Regions from separate parts of the Dongshaea marina genome, predicted to be linked through region 2. Evidence: predicted binding sites of a transcription regulator. Region 2 holds the regulator's gene; each other region holds the start of a gene.
What was found. Region 2 encodes sigma-54, which starts transcription at its own class of promoters, with help from an activator protein. Its sites were predicted from a motif close to TGGCACNGTTTTNGCTT; they were not measured.

Region 1 (4,215 bases), 840 kb from region 2:
GCACGCTTACGATCGGTCTCGGTCAGAAGCTTCTTACGAATTCGGATATGCACTGGAGTCACCTCGACTAGCTCATCATCGTTAATGAACTCGAGAGCCTGCTCCAGGGTCATGCGGATCGCCGGGGTCAGCTGGATGTTTTCGTCGGTACCTGAGGCACGAACGTTGGTCAGCTGCTTGCCCTTGAGGACGTTCACCGTCAGATCGTTGGTACGGGTGTGGATCCCCACAACCTGCCCCTCATACACCTGCTCACTTGGACCAATCATCAGCTTACCGCGCTCTTGAAGGTTCCATAGCGAGTAGCCCAGCGCCTTACCGGTTGCATTGGAGATCAAAACCCCGTTACTACGCTGGCCGATCTCACCCTCTTTACGCGGTGCATAGTGGTCAAAGCTGTGATAGATGAGGCCGGTTCCAGAGGTCAGGGTCATGAACTCGGTCTGGAAACCGATGAGGCCACGACTTGGGATGATGTAGTCGACACGGATACGCCCCTTACCATCGGGCAGCATCTGCTGCAGTTCACCCTTACGCAGGCCCAGCTGCTCGATCACTCCCCCTGGAACTCCTCAGGGATATCCACGGTTAGAGTCTCATACGGTTCCTGTGTCTGTCCATCGATTTCACGCATGATCACTTCAGGGCGGGATACCGCCAGCTCGAAGCCTTCACGGCGCATGTTCTCAATCAGGACACTCAGGTGCAGCTCACCACGGCCTGAGACGCGGAACTTATCGGGATCGTCCATCTGCTCAACACGCAGGGCCACGTTGTGCTTGAGCTCCTGCTCCAGGCGCTCTAAGATGTTACGTGAGGTCACGAACTTACCTTCCTGACCGGCAAACGGAGAGGTGTTTACCTGGAAGGTCATGGTGACGGTTGGCTCATCAACGCTCAGGGCTGGCAGAGCTTCAACCTGAGACTGGCTACAGATGGTATCGGAGATCTTAAGATCGCCCAGTCCTGTGATCGCAACGATATCGCCGGCACTCGCCTGCTCAACCTCGTTACGCTCCAGTCCGAGATAACCCAGCACCTGGCCAACCTTACCGTTACGGGTCTTGCCCTCTTTATCGATGATGCTGACCTGCTGGTTGGGCTTGATGGTGCCGCGCACGATACGGCCGATGCCGATAACCCCAACATAGGAGGAGTAATCCAGCTGAGAGATCTGCATCTGCAGCTCACCGGCAGGATCGGCCTGTGGCGCAGGGGCCTTCTCAACAATCGCCTCAAACAGAGCCGTCATATCTTCGGTCTGTTCCTCGGGATCCATCGCAGCATAACCGGCCAGAGCTGAGGTGTAGACCACAGGGAAGTCCAGTTGCTCATCGGTTGCACCCAGGTTGTCAAACAGATCAAACACCTGATCGATAACCCAATCCGGGCGTGCACCGGGACGGTCAATCTTGTTGACGACAACGATAGGCTTGAGGCCACGAGCAAATGCCTTCTGGGTGACGAAACGTGTCTGAGGCATAGGACCATCGACCGCATCTACCAGCAGCAGTACCGTATCGACCATAGACATTACACGCTCAACCTCACCACCGAAGTCGGCGTGTCCCGGGGTGTCTACAATATTGATGCGGTAATCTTGCCAATTGATCGCTGTGTTCTTAGCGAGAATGGTAATACCGCGCTCTTGCTCCTGTGCGTTAGAGTCGAGGATCCTTTCCTGACCTTCGTTGCTGCGCTCTAACGTTCCAGACTGTTGTAGCAATTTATCTACCAGAGTAGTTTTGCCATGGTCAACATGAGCAATAATCGCGATATTTCGCAGTTTATCTAACATTCCCGCCTCAGAGTCTTTCAGTTGAATAGGATAAAAAGAGGCAGTATTGTACTGATTGATCGAAAATCTGCCTAGAAAAAACTCAATCTATTGCACAATCCCAGTTGCACCAAGATGGACACCACTCTAGCGCATTGCACCAACAAGGTGCATGAGACAGGCTGTTTAAAATTTTCGATTTTGTTAGTGGTTGATTTTAAAGGATTTTAAAAGGTGGCACGGTTTCTGCAAAGAATCTGCTAGTTACTATTTTGCATACGGTCGAGGAGGACCCTGCATGTCAATCGAAGCAACTCTTCAGCTCATTAAAGAAAATGAAATCAAGTTTGTTGATCTGCGTTTTACCGATACCAAGGGTAAAGAGCAGCACGTTTCTATCCCTGCACACCAAATCGATAGCGACTTTTTTGAAGATGGCAAAGCGTTTGATGGCTCCTCCATCGCCGGCTGGAAAGGGATCAATGAGTCAGACATGCTGCTGATGCCGGATCCAACCACTGCTGTGGTGGACCCCTTCACCGAAGAAAATACCCTGATCGTTCGTTGTGACATCGTCGAGCCCGAGACTATGCAGGGCTATGACCGTGACCCTCGCTCCATCGCCAAGCGCGCCGAAGCCTTCATGAAGGCCGAAGGGATCGCCGATACCGCACTGCTGGGGCCTGAGCCTGAGTTCTTCATGTTCGATGATGTGCGTTTTCACACCGACATCTCCGGCAGCTTCTACCGCGTCGATTCAGAAGAGGCAAAGTGGAACTCTGGCAAGAGCTATGAAGAGGGTAACCTGGGTCACCGTCCCGGAATCAAGGGCGGCTACTTCCCGGTTGCACCGGTTGACTCCTCTCAGGATATCCGTAGCTCCATGTCTATGGTGATGGAGGAGATGGGCCTGGTGGTTGAAGCTCACCACCACGAAGTAGCAACCGCAGGTCAAAACGAGATCGCAACCCGCTTCAACACCCTAGTGAAAAAAGCCGACGAGCTGCAGATCTATAAGTATGTGGTGCACAATGTTGCTCACCTGTTCAACAAGACCGCGACCTTCATGCCCAAGCCGCTGGTCGGTGATAACGGCTCCGGGATGCACTGTCACATCTCACTACAAAAAGATGGTGAAAACCTGTTTGCTGGGGACGGCTACGGCGGCCTGAGTGAAACAGCGCTGTTCTTTATCGGTGGAGTCATCAAGCATGCTAAGGCGATCAACGCCTTTGCTAACGCTTCAACCAACTCCTACAAGCGTCTGGTTCCGGGCTTTGAGGCACCGGTAATGCTGGCCTACTCGGCTCGTAACCGCTCCGCTTCGATTCGGGTACCTGTGGTTGCTTCCGCCAAGGCGCGTCGCATCGAGATCCGCTTCCCGGATCCGACGGCTAACCCATATCTTGCCTTTGCAGCCATCGCGATGGCGGGTCTGGACGGGATCCACAATCGCATCCACCCGGGCGAGCCTATGGATAAAGACCTCTATGATCTGCCACCAGAAGAGGCGGCTGAGATCCCAACGGTTGCAGCCTCATTCTGTGAAGCTCTGGACTGTCTGGATCAGGATCGTGCGTTCCTGACCCGTGGTGGGGTATTCTCTGATGACTTCATCAACTCCTATATCGAGCTTAAGCGCCAGGAAGTTGAGCTGCTGAACGTCACGACTCACCCAATCGAGTTTGATCTCTACTACTCAGTTTAAACTGACCCTTTGGGAGGCCGGTACAATCTGGCCTCCCCAATTCTCCCACCGCCTGCTAATCTCATAAAAAACAACTGAAAATTGCTATGAACAGATTCAGCATCGCACTCTTGATCACTCTGCTACTGCCCTATCACCTGGTGTGTGCTAACGCCATCTACAAATGGGTTGATAAGCAGGGAGTCACTCACTTTACCGATACCCCGGTCTCGGGAGCAGAAAAAACCGATGTCAGACCCTCTATAGCAGCAAACATTCCTAAGGTTATCTCGGAGCCTGTAGTTGAGCAGGCCAAGGCAACAAGCTATCAATTATCACTGCTCCAGCCCAAAGATCAGACAACGATTCGCAACAACCAGGGGAATATTGCGGTCACCAGCAAGATTGCTCCCATGCCAAAAAGCTATCGCATGCAAGTATTTGTCGATGGGGCCTTGTTTAAGGAGATAAAAAATCAAACCTCTGTCTTGCTCAGTAATGTGGAGCGAGGGGAGCATCAAATCCAAACAAAACTGCTCTCTGATGATGGAGTACTTGAAGCTGAATCACCTGTTGTTACCGTGTATCTGCATCGGACCTCGATTCACGCACCGGCCAGGACCCCAAGAGCCGGAGTGGCGAACTAAAGATTCCGGGTTTTGTAAGCCTGCAAACGATTCAATAAATCAATGACTTGCAATCAGGCTACCAGGTCTGCAATCTGATACTATCCTAAACCAATCTGCCAACG
Region 2 (4,215 bases):
AGGCAACAGGGCTAAGCCTATGATAAGCAAGCAAACCCTGTTATGGATCCTGCTATGTGCTGTCGCACTGGGATGCTGGCGCTATTTTACCCCGGCCCAAAAGCAGGTTGCCGAAATCCAGGTCGAGAGTAAGCTGCCAGATTCAGAGGCGAAAGATATCCTCACCACTGAATATGGGAAGAATGGGCTGATCAACAAGACATTCTTTGCGAGCGAGGCGAAGTACTACCAGTCTCAGAGCCGCAGTGACTTTGTCCAGCCCAAGATCACCATGTTTGATGCAACCGGCAAGCCTCAATGGTCGCTCAAGTCTAAGCAGGGAACCCTGATCCAGGATGTCAGTGCCCATATGCAGGGAGATGTGGTCGGCAAAAGCCTGCAACCAAACAACTATCTCAAACGTCTCAACACAGATGAAGCAACCCTGGATCTTAAAACCAACATAGTGACAGGGGATAAGCCGGTCGTCATCTATGGCCAGGATGTCACGACCCGCGGGGTTGGCTTCGTCGGTAACCTAAACAAGAAAACACTCAAGATTCTGGATGACGCACATGCAATCTATACGACTCCGAACCGCTAGCCTGCTGCTGATGCTGCTGGCTCTACCAGCACTGGCCAAGCAGTCCGATTTTCAAAAACCTGTGGATGTGGTCTCCAAAACCCAGTTTGGCGATATGACTGCGGGCACCCTGACCTTCAGCGGCAATGTGGTGATCCGTCAGGGCACCATCTTAGTTCACGCAGATAAGGTGATCGCGGTGCGCGATAAAGAGGGTCAGATCAAGACCATTACCGCCTATGGCAAGCCTGCTACTTTTCATCAGCTGATGGATGATGGAAGACCGGTCGACGGCCGGGCCGATACCCTGCTCTATCAGGTATCCAAACAGCTGGTGACCCTGACCGGAGAGGCTCAGGTCAAACAGCTGGAAAGTGAAGTCACCGGCAACGTAATTACCTATCAGATGGATAAACAGCAGATCAACGCCCAAAGCAAGGGCAAACAAGATCGCGTCCATACGGTGTTTATTCCGAATCAGTTCAAAAAATCCGATACCAAGCAAAGCAACAAATGAGGTCACTATGGCGCTGTTAACCGCATCAGGTCTGCAAAAGAGTTACAAGGGTCGGATGGTTGTTCAGGATGTGAGCCTTTCGGTTGCAACCGGGCAAATTGTCGGCCTGCTGGGTCCTAACGGAGCCGGGAAGACCACCTCGTTTTACATGATCGTCGGCCTGGTACAGCGGGATAACGGCAGCATCTGCATCGACGAACTGGATGTCTCGACCGAGCCAATGCATATCCGTGCCCGCCAGGGGATCGGCTACCTACCTCAGGAAGCCTCAATCTTTCGCCGCCTGAGTGTTGAACAAAATCTGATGGCTGTTTTAGAGACTCGTCGGGATCTCGATCATGGAACGAGACAGCAAAAGATGGAACAGCTACTTGAAGAGTTCAATATTACCCATATTCGCGGTAGTCTAGGAATGAGCCTCTCCGGAGGTGAGCGCCGCCGGGTTGAGATCGCAAGAGCCCTGGCTGCAGAGCCAAAATTTATCTTGCTCGATGAGCCCTTTGCCGGGGTAGATCCGATATCTGTGTTGGATATCAAAAAAATAATTGAGCATTTACGGGACCGGGGGCTTGGGATCCTCATTACTGACCACAATGTAAGAGAGACACTGGATGTTTGTGAAAAGGCTTACATTGTCAGCCATGGTAAGCTGATAGCGGAGGGTACACCTCAGGAAGTGCTGGCAAACCAACAGGTCAAGCAGGTCTACCTGGGAGATCAATTCAGTCTATAGTAAAAGCAAGGGCGCAGACCCGGGCTGAAAGCGGATCAGAAAGCCATAACAATAAGGAAGCACAGTCCTAAATGAAGCCATCACTGCAGTTAAGAATTGGTCAGCAGCTGACCATGACTCCACAACTTCAACAAGCGATCCGGCTGTTACAGCTCTCAACACTCGATCTGCAGCAAGAGATCCAGGAAGCGCTCGATAGCAACCCCCTGCTGGAAAACGAAGAGAGCCAGGAGCAGGATGCAGATCAAGCCCGTGAAGAGTCCCTTTCTGCAGACACCGAGACTGAGCACCAAAGCGAGCTGGAGATCAAAGAAGCATTGGATCAGGAGCAGCTCTCTGACGACTTGCCTGTAGATACCACCTGGGAAGAAGCCTACAGCGCCGGAGCAAACACCCCGGCCGTCTCGATTCGCGATGATGAACGAGACTCCATGTTCCAGGGGGAAACCACCCAGAGCCTGCAGGAGCACCTGCTCTGGCAGGCCAGGATGACCCCTTTCACCGATGAGGAATCCGCCATTGCGCTGGCGATCATCGATGGCATCGATGAATCCGGCTACCTCAAGCAGGAGCTGGAGGATATCCAGGAAGCGGTCAGCAGTCCCAATGAGGAAGAGCCGATCTCCATCGAGGAGATCATAACGGTCCTCAAGCGAATTCAGCACTTCGATCCCGTCGGAGTCGCGGCTCGCTCGGTTCAGGAGTGCCTGCAGATCCAGCTCAACAACTATGACTCTTCGACCCCCTGGCTGGAGCAAGCCAAACAGGTGGTCGAGCAGCACATGGATCTGCTGGGCCAAAGAGATTTTCGCCAGCTACAGCGCAAGATGCGCCTTAAGGAAGAGGAGCTGCGCGATGTCCTGGATCTGATCCAGCATCTTGAGCCCCGCCCCGGTAACCGGATCGTCTCCAGTGCATCGGCCTATGTGATTCCGGATGTCTCTGTGATCAAGCGCGGTGAGCGCTGGGTGGTAGAGCTTAATCCCGACGCTGTACCCAAACTAAGGGTCAACGAGCAGTATGCGGCCATGGTGCGATCTGCCAGTTCCCAGGCCGATAGCAAGTTTATTCGCTCTCACCTTCAGGATGCCAAATGGCTGATCAAAAGCCTGGAGAGCCGCAACGAAACCCTGCTCAAGGTCGCCCGCTGTATTGTGAACTATCAGCAGCAATTCTTTGAGCATGGGGAAGAGGCGATGAAACCCATGGTACTCAATGATGTGGCTGAGGCTGTCGAGATGCATGAGTCCACCATCTCCAGAGTGACCACCCAAAAATTTATGCATACCCCACGGGGTGTGTTTGAGCTTAAGTATTTTTTCTCCAGTCACGTCAGTACCGAGAGTGGCGGAGAATGTTCATCAACCGCAATTCGTGCATTGATCAAAAAACTGGTCGCTGCAGAAAATCCAGCCAAGCCGCTGAGTGATAGCAAAATTGCCAAGCTGCTGGCTGAACAAGAGATCAAGGTGGCAAGACGCACGATTGCCAAATATCGGGAATCTCTGGCGATACCACCTTCTAACCAACGAAAACGCCTGGTGTAAGCATCAGAAACAAAAGGAAGACGTTTATGCAGATTAATCTGACTGGTCACCACGTAGAAGTTACCCCTGCACTCAGGGACTATGTTGAAAACAAATTCACCAAGCTGGAGCGCCGCTTCGACCACATCAATCAGGTACATGTGGTTCTCAACGTAGAAAAACTCGATCAGATCGCTGAAGCCAATCTTCATGTTAATGGCGGCGAGATCTTTGCCAATGCCTGTCACCAGGACATGTATGCCGCTATTGATGGCCTGATCGATAAGCTGGATCGGCAGATCATCAAACACAAAGAGAAGATGTCTCACAAATAACATCATGAATCTTATTGAGCTACTCACACGGGACTGCACGCAAAGTGCTGTCCCGTGCCGCAGTAAAAAGCACGCTTTTGAAATCATCAGTGAGCTGGCGGCCGAGAATCTGGATCGTCCCGCTCTACCGATACTCGAAGCCCTGCTAAACCGGGAGAATATTGGTAGCACGGCGATTGGTCAGGGGATCGCCATTCCTCATGGCCGACTCGCCGATCTGGAGCAAGCGACCGCGGTGCTGATCACCTTGCAGGAGCCTCTGGATTTTGATGCTCTGGATGGTCAGCCTGTCGACCTGCTATTTGCCCTGCTGGTTCCTGAAGATCAATGTCAACTACACCTGAAAACCCTGTCACTCATCGCCAAGACTCTTAATCAAAGATCCTTTAGCCAGAAACTCAGAAACGCCAAAGATAGCGAGGAGCTTTATGAGCTCATCACTTCAGCGTGAGGCCATTATGAAACTAGTCACCGTCAGCGGTCGCTCCGGATCAGGAAAAACCGTTGCCCTGAGAGTTTTAGAAGATCTTGGGTACTACTGC
Region 3 (4,215 bases), 650 kb from region 2:
GCAGGTCGATAGTGGTGAGTCGGCTCTGATTGAGCTTGGGCAGAGCCGCTTTGATATGGTGATCTCAGATATTCAGATGGGTAAGATCGGGGGCCTGGAGCTCCTTAATTCGGTCAGGCGCAGTTATCCGGGATTGCCGGTGCTGCTGATGACCGCCTATGCCAAGATAGATGATGCGGTCAAAGCGATGCGCCAGGGCGCCATTGATTATCTGGCAAAACCCTTCTCTCCCGAGGTTCTTCTCAACCAGGTTGGACGTTACCTGCCGCCCCATAAGGTTGAGGATAAGACCCCTATCTATGGCGATCCCCAAAGTGAAGAGCTGCTGGCGCTAGCCTCCCGGGTTGCGACGACCGATGCCACCGTAATGATCACAGGTCCCAGTGGGACCGGAAAAGAGGTCCTGGCCCGTTATATCCATCAGCAATCGATTCGTGCCGATCAGCCCTTTGTGGCGATTAACTGTGCGGCGATTCCTGAAAATATGCTGGAGGCGACCCTGTTTGGCTATGAAAAGGGCGCTTTTACCGGGGCGATTCAGGCGTGCCCGGGAAAGTTCGAGCAGGCCCAGGGAGGAACTTTGTTGCTGGATGAGATCTCAGAGATGGATCTCAATCTTCAGGCAAAACTCTTACGGGTACTCCAGGAGCGTGAGGTTGAACGCCTGGGTGGACGTAAAACCATAGCTCTGGATGTGCGGGTATTGGCGACCAGCAACCGCGATCTCAAGCAGTGTGTGAGTGACGGTGATTTTCGTGAGGATCTCTACTACCGGCTCAATGTGTTTCCCCTGCGCTGGCTGCCTCTATGTAAGCGTCCTGGGGATATTCTCCCCCTGGCGGAACATCTCCTAGAGCTACATGCCAGGGAGCAGGATCTTGCTATTCCTGAGCTCACTCCTCAGGCACAGCAAACCCTTGTGGGTTATCACTGGCCGGGAAATGTGCGTGAGCTGGATAACGTGATGCAACGTGCTTTGATCTTGGCGACAGATCGATCCATCGAGGCCTCACACCTTATTCTTGAAGAGGCACAGGAGACCTCCGGTTTATCTTTACAATTTAAAGCTGAGTCCGTGTTAGAGAGTCTCAAAGAGGCCGACGATTTTCGGCTCGGGGGTGAGCTCAGGCAGCAGGAGCAGCAGATTATCTTGGATGCCCTGCAGCGCTTTGAGGGTTGCCGTAAGGAGGTGGCTCAGGCCCTTGGGATCAGCCCGCGAACTCTGCGCTATAAGCTTGCCAAGATGCGCGAGTCCGGGATTGAGATCCCATCCTGAATCGGTAGGCTGGGCTCAGACTTAAGCCTTTTGATTTTGCTGCAAATGGGGGAGACACTGTCTCCCCCATTTGATTGTCACCCCTAAACCACCGCCTAAGGCGGTGGTGATTGTAAAATCGAGGCTATAGCCTGAAGAGTGCCCATGCTAGAAATGGCCTGCTTATTCACCACAATAAGAGGTCTAACATGGGCGATTACAGAAGTTCATCACATGTCTACTGGCGTTGCAAATATCATATCGTTTGGACTCCGAAATACCGTTTTAAGATCCTAAGAAACAAGGTCGGGAAGGAGCTTTATCGGAGCATTTATATCCTGTGTAATATGAAGGAATGTGAGGTTCTGGAGCTGAACATTCAGTACGATCATGTTCACTTGGTTGTGATAGTACCTCCTAAGCTATCGATATCAGGGTTGATGGGGACTTTGAAGGGGAGGACAGCAATCAGATTGTTCAATAAGTTTCCTCATATACGGAAAAAGCAATGGGGAACCACTTTTGGGCAAGGGGATATTTCGTAGATACGATAGGGGTAAATGAGGTAATAATCAGGAGATATGTTCGCCACCAAGATAAGCAGGATATTGAGCATGAGCGACAGCTCGGCTTGCTCGATTGAAGCCTATTGCCCCCTTCCAGGGGGCTTCTAAGAAAGCCACCTTCTAAGAAGGTGGATGTTTACTATAGCCGTTACCAGCTTTTAGCTCGTGAGTGGGATCTCCTCTCCACTTAAAGCAATTCAACCACATGAGTTTAATCGGGAGCCGGTCCTGCCCAATCGGTTAGAGCATTTTTGGTTTAATCCGGGTAGTTATTCGCGCCCCTCAAGTTCAAGTGCTGCTTTGAGCTTTGTTAAGCTGACCTTCTGCAGCAAGGGCGGAGTTGTAAAGCAGCGTAGCGAGAAGCAGAGATGCTGAACTGGAAAAGATTATCAGGGAAGATAATCGATGCAGTAGAGCAACATGGATGTGACTTGCGAGTCAGCGATCAAAGTCAAAGCTGCTTTCATGAGATGAACCGGTTTATCCGGAAAAGGCTCTAGCCCGGCTCTGTAGGCTTAACTCCTTCATGTTTAGAGATTTACCCGGAGCGACAAAAAAGAGTCACTCGGGATAAGGTGTGAGCTTAACTTTCTGTTTATTAATGTTTTTTTTAGTTTGGCCCCGCTTTTGCTTTATCTGGCATAACGCGTTATGTGCAGGAGTGCGTGTGATGGATATGAAAGTAGATGCATTGATTCGTGAGATGCAGGCGTTGCAAAGCCAGGCCTCCGGCAAGCCAGCTGAAGCGGTCCCGGCAACCGAGAGTGACTTTGGTCAGTTGCTCAAAGATGCAGTAGATAAGGTAAACGGGATGCAGCAGCACACCAATGATCTGCGGACCCGCTTTGAGCTTGGCGATCGCTCCATCAGCCTGGCTCAGGTGATGTTGGCGGGGCAAAAGTCCAGCATCGCTTTTGAAGCAACCGTACAGGTGCGCAACAAGCTGATAGAAGCTTATAAGAATATTATGAGTATGCCGGTGTAATAGGGGGCAATAGTGTCTGATCAGCTGAACGATAATATGTCTCTTGATGATGGCGGAGCGATCCCCGACCTGGAACGCCATGAACAGGCTAGCTCCCCCCTGAAGATGCTCAGTAATACAGACATTCTGCGTCAGGTGACCCTGATCTTGGGGCTAGCGATCTGTCTGGCGATCGCCGTGTTTATTCTGCTGTGGGGCAAGGAGCCTGACATGCGCCCCCTGGGGACCTATCCCACCCATGAGCTGATCCAGGTCCTTGATTTCATGGACAAAGAGAAACTCCCCTATAAGCTTGATGGCAATACGGTGATCGTGACGGCCCAAAGTTATCCCGAAATTAAGCTGGCACTGACCCGCTCCGGAACCGTGACCGAATCGGCCGGTGGTGAAGATATCCTGCTGGGAGAGGGTGGGTTCGGCGTCAGCCAACGGATGGAAAAAGAGCGCCTCAAGCTAAGTCGTGAGAAGCAGCTGGCCCATGCCATAGAGCAGTATACCAATGTCTCTAAAGCCAAGGTTCTTCTGGCCATTCCCAAAGATAATGTGTTTGCCCGGCATCAGCGCAAGCCCAGTGCAACGGCGGTACTGGTTGTTCGCAAGGGAACCAGTCTCAAGCAGGAAGAGGTAGACTCAATTGTTGATACCATAGCATCAGCGGTGCATGGTCTTGAACCCTCCCGGGTGACGGTTTCGGATCAAAATGGACGACTCTTAAGCTCTGGCTCTCAGGATCCGCTCGCCTCGAGAACTCGCAAAGAGTTCGAGATGCAGCAGGCCAAAGAGCATGAATATAAGCAGAAAATCGATTCAATCCTGGCGCCGGTGCTGGGGATCGGTAACTACACCGCAGAAGTGGATGTCAAGCTCGACTTTACCCAGAGTGAGCAGACCCGTAAAACCTTTAACCCGGATCTACCAGCCCTGCGCTCTGAGATGACGGTTGAGGATCAAAGCACTGATGGCACCCTGCGTGGTATTCCGGGTGCTCTGACCAATCAACCCCCCCTTGAGTCGGATATTCCCGAGCAGGCGGCTGGTGGGGGAGCCGAGCAGCAAAAGGCTCAGAGTGGTCGCAATCATAAAGAGGCGACTCGAAACTACGAGCTGGATACCACTATAAGCCATACCCGTCGTCCGGTGGGAGGCATTGAACGGCTGACGGTATCGGTTGCGGTCGACTATACCCTGACTACACTCGCAGATGGAAAGGTTGAGCGTGAGCCCAGAACTCAGGCGGCCCTGGAGACTTATAGGCGCCTTCTGAAAGGGGGGCTTGGTTTTGATGTGAATCGTGGCGACACCCTGGAAGTGGTAACCATCCCCTTTAATCGGCCCGATCTGGATCCGGCTCCTGAGCTACCAATGTGGGAGCAACCCTGGTTCTGGCGTGGCGCCCGGATCATCGGTAG
Region 4 (4,215 bases), 590 kb from region 2:
CAAGTGATATGATGAGTCTCAAGGTAGGGCTCACCTTTGGCGTTGTGAAATGGCGCAGGCTGTAAACAAAGTTGGCAAATACCTCCTGCCTGCCTCTTCGCATACTCGGCTACCCAAATGCTTCTCTCATATTGAGTAGCTTCTTGCTTGAATGTGCCAGGTTGCTTTCGGCTTTTTGCTGCTCTCTCTTTTAGGGTTTCATCTGATAGAGCTTTTGCCGCTTTAGAGCGCTTTTTTTCTAGTGCCTGCAGATTGTCTTGAGATACAACCCTACTACCTAATGCCACCTTCAACGGAAAAATATAAGCAAGCCTGCTGTCACCGTTTACATCAGGTTGTGGCTCTTGGTAAGGGCTACCACAAAGAGTCACCTCTCCAACGTAGGTGTATTCTTTGTCTCGAAATACTTCGAATAAGTGAACCCCTACGCCGTTGCTTCCTGACTCTGCGAGAGTTTTGTTTTGTGCAAAAGATAAACTCTGATCACCGTTTGTCCCCATGCCTGTGTAATGGAGAGTATTACCTTCCCAACGATCATCATAAATAGATTTAACGTGGTTTGAGATGATAACCAACGTGTTGGTCTTATGCGCACGGCGCATGCCACCTTGAGGGCTGCATCCAAATATGTCACATAGCTGGGTGTTATCGAGTATAGAGCCGGGAGTAACTGGGGGATTGTGGTCATATAAGTCATATAGGTGTTAGATACTCTGAGCCGTACAATACTGCAAACTTGAAAGAATGAGAAACAGAGATGCCGATTTTGCAGGTGCATTATCACTCAGCAAAAGGTTAGCTCGTTTGTGAGTGATAGCTTGAAGTGGTTTTCACTTTTGTAACTGTGTACCCCTGAGTGTACCCCTAACTCAAAAATGAAGAAGGGGTTACAGCGCGATGTGCTGTAACCCCTTGATATTCTTGGCGCTCCCGAGACGATTCGAACGTCCGACCTTGCCCTTAGGAGGGGCCTGCTCTATCCAGCTGAGCTACGGGAGCCGTGTGCTGCTGATTATACTGAATTTAAGGGCTTTGAAAAGCCATCTTACTCAATCAATCAGGGTCAGATCGCGGATCTGGATGTTGGTTGCCGGATATTTGTTCACCGGGACCAGTGTTGCGCTATATTCCTGCAGATGAGCAACTTCCATCTGGGCTCGAATGGGACGTTGCAGGTCACGGAACAGGCCACTTTGATCGATAAAGGATGCCTGATGATTGATCCTGAGCTTATCGCCGACCTTGAGGCCGTGGCGTCGCCCCAGATTGATCTCCAACTTCTCCCCGCTGACCCGGATGATCCGTCCCTGGGGCTTGCGGCATTTTAGAAAATCAAGCACATCCATCTGCACCTGGTCCAGCAGCTGGGCCGTGGTCTGGCCAAACTTACTGCTCCAGAAATTATTACTGTAAACATCGACTTTGGCGGTATCGTTAAAATCCCACTTTTGGGTAAATTGATAGAGGCGCTCCATCTCCAGGGTGCCGTGATAGCTGTCATAAAGATAGACCTGCAGGGCCAGGGAGCGTTTGTCGATCCGCACCTTGTCCAGCCAGGCATCCCGGTTGAGCCAGGTTTCGGGAACTGTGAGTGACAGGCGTGACTTGTCCAGCAGCGCGATATCTCGGATCACCCCGAACAGGACGTATTGGCTGTCACTATTTCGTCCGATACTCAGGAGCTGCTCGGGGTTTCGGTCCTGGCGAGTCAGAATTTTGTCTGGATTGAGATTCAGGTTGTGATCCAGCCAGGGGTGGGTCACCAGATCGGCTGTTGATTCAGCCAGTAGCTGGTGCAGATAGCCTGAAATGGCTCGATTGAGCTCAAAGAGCTGGCCATTGCGTGCCTGGGTCGGATTTTCGGTTCGAAAACGTGCCAACACCAGGGACTTTGCATAACTAGGGCCCTTGCAGCTGGAAAGCTCGGGGGTAATGTCGGCCTGGACGCCAATCAACATATTGCCGTTGATTACTCTCTCCCAGGTGATCTCATAGCCTCTTATCTCACTGTTGCTGCGGATCTGAATCGTATCCTGAGTCAGGATGCCATCCTCGACCTGTTGCAGGCTGGAGATTGAGGAGCCAGATTTTAGCAGAGCCTGCTTGAGAGCCAGGCGCATCGCCTGCTCCCGGGCAAACGCCTTATCACCATTGATGATGGGGGCTGAACCGACGCCCTGAAACCATGCGGCATAGGCTGATTGCATAAACATCAGCAGGAGCATAAGCAATAAGCATCTTTTTTGCATACAGTTAAACCAAGGTGTCAGCTATTTATTGGATATAAGCAGAATTTGTGCCTGCTCTAATGGTTTTAAATTCTCAAGAATTGGCCATGGTGACCGATAGAGAGATCAGATGGCCTGCCGGAGGTAATAAGATGAAGACCCTGAGCATCATGCTGATGTTGTTACTCGGGCTTAGTGCCTGTAGTAGTCAACCTGAACCCCCACCGGTCCAGCCCAAGCCGGTACCTCAGGAAGAGAAGGAAAGGATCCCCCCTCAAAGCGAAATTAATCAGGTTGTGTCTGATATGGCCGACCAATTGCTAGGGAATGATGTAAACAAGGAGAATCAATCGCCGATCGCCGTTGCTTCCTTTGTTGATCTGACGACCCTGAAGCGAACCAACAATCTGGGGCAGCAGTTGGCCGAGAGTTTTATCCACGAATTGCATCGCCGCGGATTGCCAGTGGTCGATTACAAGCTGACCGGTAACATCCGGATCACCCCCAAGGGAGACTTTGTATTGAGTCGAAACTGGAAAGACCTGGCCAAACGGTTACCCATCCGGCGGATCCTGACCGGTACCATGTCTCAAAGTGGTAATGGGATCCTGATCAATACCCGGATCATCGAGCTTGAGAGCAAGTTTGTAGATGCAACCGCTCAGGGATTTCTTCCCGATATGGTGTTGATCCCCTATGAGATGCGCGGTCGCTCCGTGACCACCTCAGGTGGTCACCTGAGTCGCGATGAGATGCGCTTTAATGGTAGCGGGCACAGTGTGGAGCTCACACATTAGGAGTAAACTATGTTTTACCGAGGGTGGCTGGTGGCGGGGGGGATCCTGCTTCTGAGTGGTTGCTCTTCATTGAGCGGGATTTTTTCATCGTCCGATCAACATAAGGCCTATGCTCCTGCAGAGCTTCCGGTGCTGACAGCTGTGGGTTACGCACCTATCCTGGAACAACCAGGCCCCTCCAAGACACAAAAGATGCTGCAGGCGATTCGGGCCTCTAAGCTTGATGCATATCGTGAACTGAGCGAACAGGTCTATGGCCAGAGGGTTCATGGTCAAACCCGCCTGGGCAACGTGGTTCAAAAAGATAGCCAGCTTCAGGCCTCGGTCGATGGCCTGGTGCGGGGAGCCAGGGTTGTGCAGAGCTATGCCCTGGACAATGTCTATGTCACTCGCCTGGAGCTCGATATGAAGCTTGTTCATCAGTTGACTCAGGGTGCTTTTGGTGGACGTTCATCCCAGGGAGCTGCGACAAGGCGCTTCTGAGTGGAGGTTATACGTACTGCAAGAATCCCGGGCACTCTGCCCGGGATTTTTTATGTCCCTGCTGTAGGAGTTCTTTAGGCGGCAGGAAACTGCCGCTATGGTTAGATGGGGGGGAATTACATCTATTGTGGTGTCTGGCTCAATCATGAGCGACACGCTGTGAATCCGGGCCTCTTCCATGAGACTCTTTTCCCGCTTAGCTCTTTGCTTCGTGTGCGTTACTCAGGTTGTAACTTACTTCCGGAGTCTCTATTGCCGTGCTGCCATCCCTGATAGCTCATTCCAGTTCGATGATGTTAAAACTTACTCATCTTAAATATCAGCAATAGATCTGAAATATGACCCAATAAAGACTGATATCACTAAATGGTGTGATTGCATCGTAAGCAGAGCATTTTCAGGAGATACTGGTTCACAGTTGAACCATCAATAGAGCCTATGAGGGGAGGGGAAAATATATTCGAGCTTGTAGGATTAGTTTAAGGCTCAGGCCTTGATCCCTTTGCCTGACAGGGTGCCACCCTGGGCTGTGCCTTTTTTGCTATAGGTCATGGTATCAGGGTGCTGCAGGCGGGTCAGGAGTTGTGACAGGCGGTTGGTGGTACTCAGGCTGCGTTCGATGATTTCGCCATTGACTGCATTCTCTTTCTGGCAATTTTCGAGCTGACGACGAACCTCTTCAAGCTCTTTGGCATGTTGCTCCTGGA

Region 1: glnA (glutamate--ammonia ligase) is a predicted target of sigma-54. The motif match lies at 2,013-2,029, and genes of this name have one in related genera.
Region 3: fliE (flagellar hook-basal body complex protein FliE) is a predicted target of sigma-54. The motif match lies at 2,438-2,454, and genes of this name have one in related genera.
Region 4: DB847_RS04825 (flagellar assembly protein T N-terminal domain-containing protein) is a predicted target of sigma-54. The motif match lies at 2,286-2,302, and genes of this name have one in related genera.

The regions. Positions count from the first base shown of each region.
Region 1 covers NZ_CP028897.1:4,569,399-4,573,613, forward strand. Annotated here, with positions in the region: partial or broken gene typA (translational GTPase TypA) at 1-1,798, opposite strand, end outside; gene glnA (glutamate--ammonia ligase) at 2,076-3,485, shown strand; gene DB847_RS21400 (DUF4124 domain-containing protein) at 3,572-4,111, shown strand.
Region 2 covers NZ_CP028897.1:379,663-383,877, reverse strand. Annotated here, with positions in the region: gene kdsC (3-deoxy-manno-octulosonate-8-phosphatase KdsC) at 1-23, shown strand, start outside; gene lptC (LPS export ABC transporter periplasmic protein LptC) at 20-583, shown strand; gene lptA (lipopolysaccharide transport periplasmic protein LptA) at 555-1,079, shown strand; gene lptB (LPS export ABC transporter ATP-binding protein) at 1,087-1,812, shown strand; gene DB847_RS01975 (RNA polymerase factor sigma-54) at 1,884-3,359, shown strand; gene hpf (ribosome hibernation promoting factor) at 3,386-3,673, shown strand; gene ptsN (PTS IIA-like nitrogen regulatory protein PtsN) at 3,678-4,124, shown strand; gene rapZ (RNase adapter RapZ) at 4,132-4,215, shown strand, end outside.
Region 3 covers NZ_CP028897.1:1,025,240-1,029,454, forward strand. Annotated here, with positions in the region: gene DB847_RS05080 (sigma-54-dependent transcriptional regulator) at 1-1,276, shown strand, start outside; partial or broken gene tnpA (IS200/IS605 family transposase) at 1,465-1,790, shown strand; gene fliE (flagellar hook-basal body complex protein FliE) at 2,492-2,806, shown strand; gene fliF (flagellar basal-body MS-ring/collar protein FliF) at 2,816-4,215, shown strand, end outside.
Region 4 covers NZ_CP028897.1:971,361-975,575, forward strand. Annotated here, with positions in the region: gene DB847_RS04815 (HNH endonuclease) at 1-602, opposite strand, end outside; tRNA gene DB847_RS04820 (tRNA-Arg) at 923-999, opposite strand; gene DB847_RS04825 (flagellar assembly protein T N-terminal domain-containing protein) at 1,050-2,213, opposite strand; gene DB847_RS04830 (FlgO family outer membrane protein) at 2,336-3,025, shown strand; gene DB847_RS04835 (LPP20 family lipoprotein) at 3,035-3,508, shown strand; gene flgN (flagellar protein FlgN) at 3,995-4,215, opposite strand, start outside.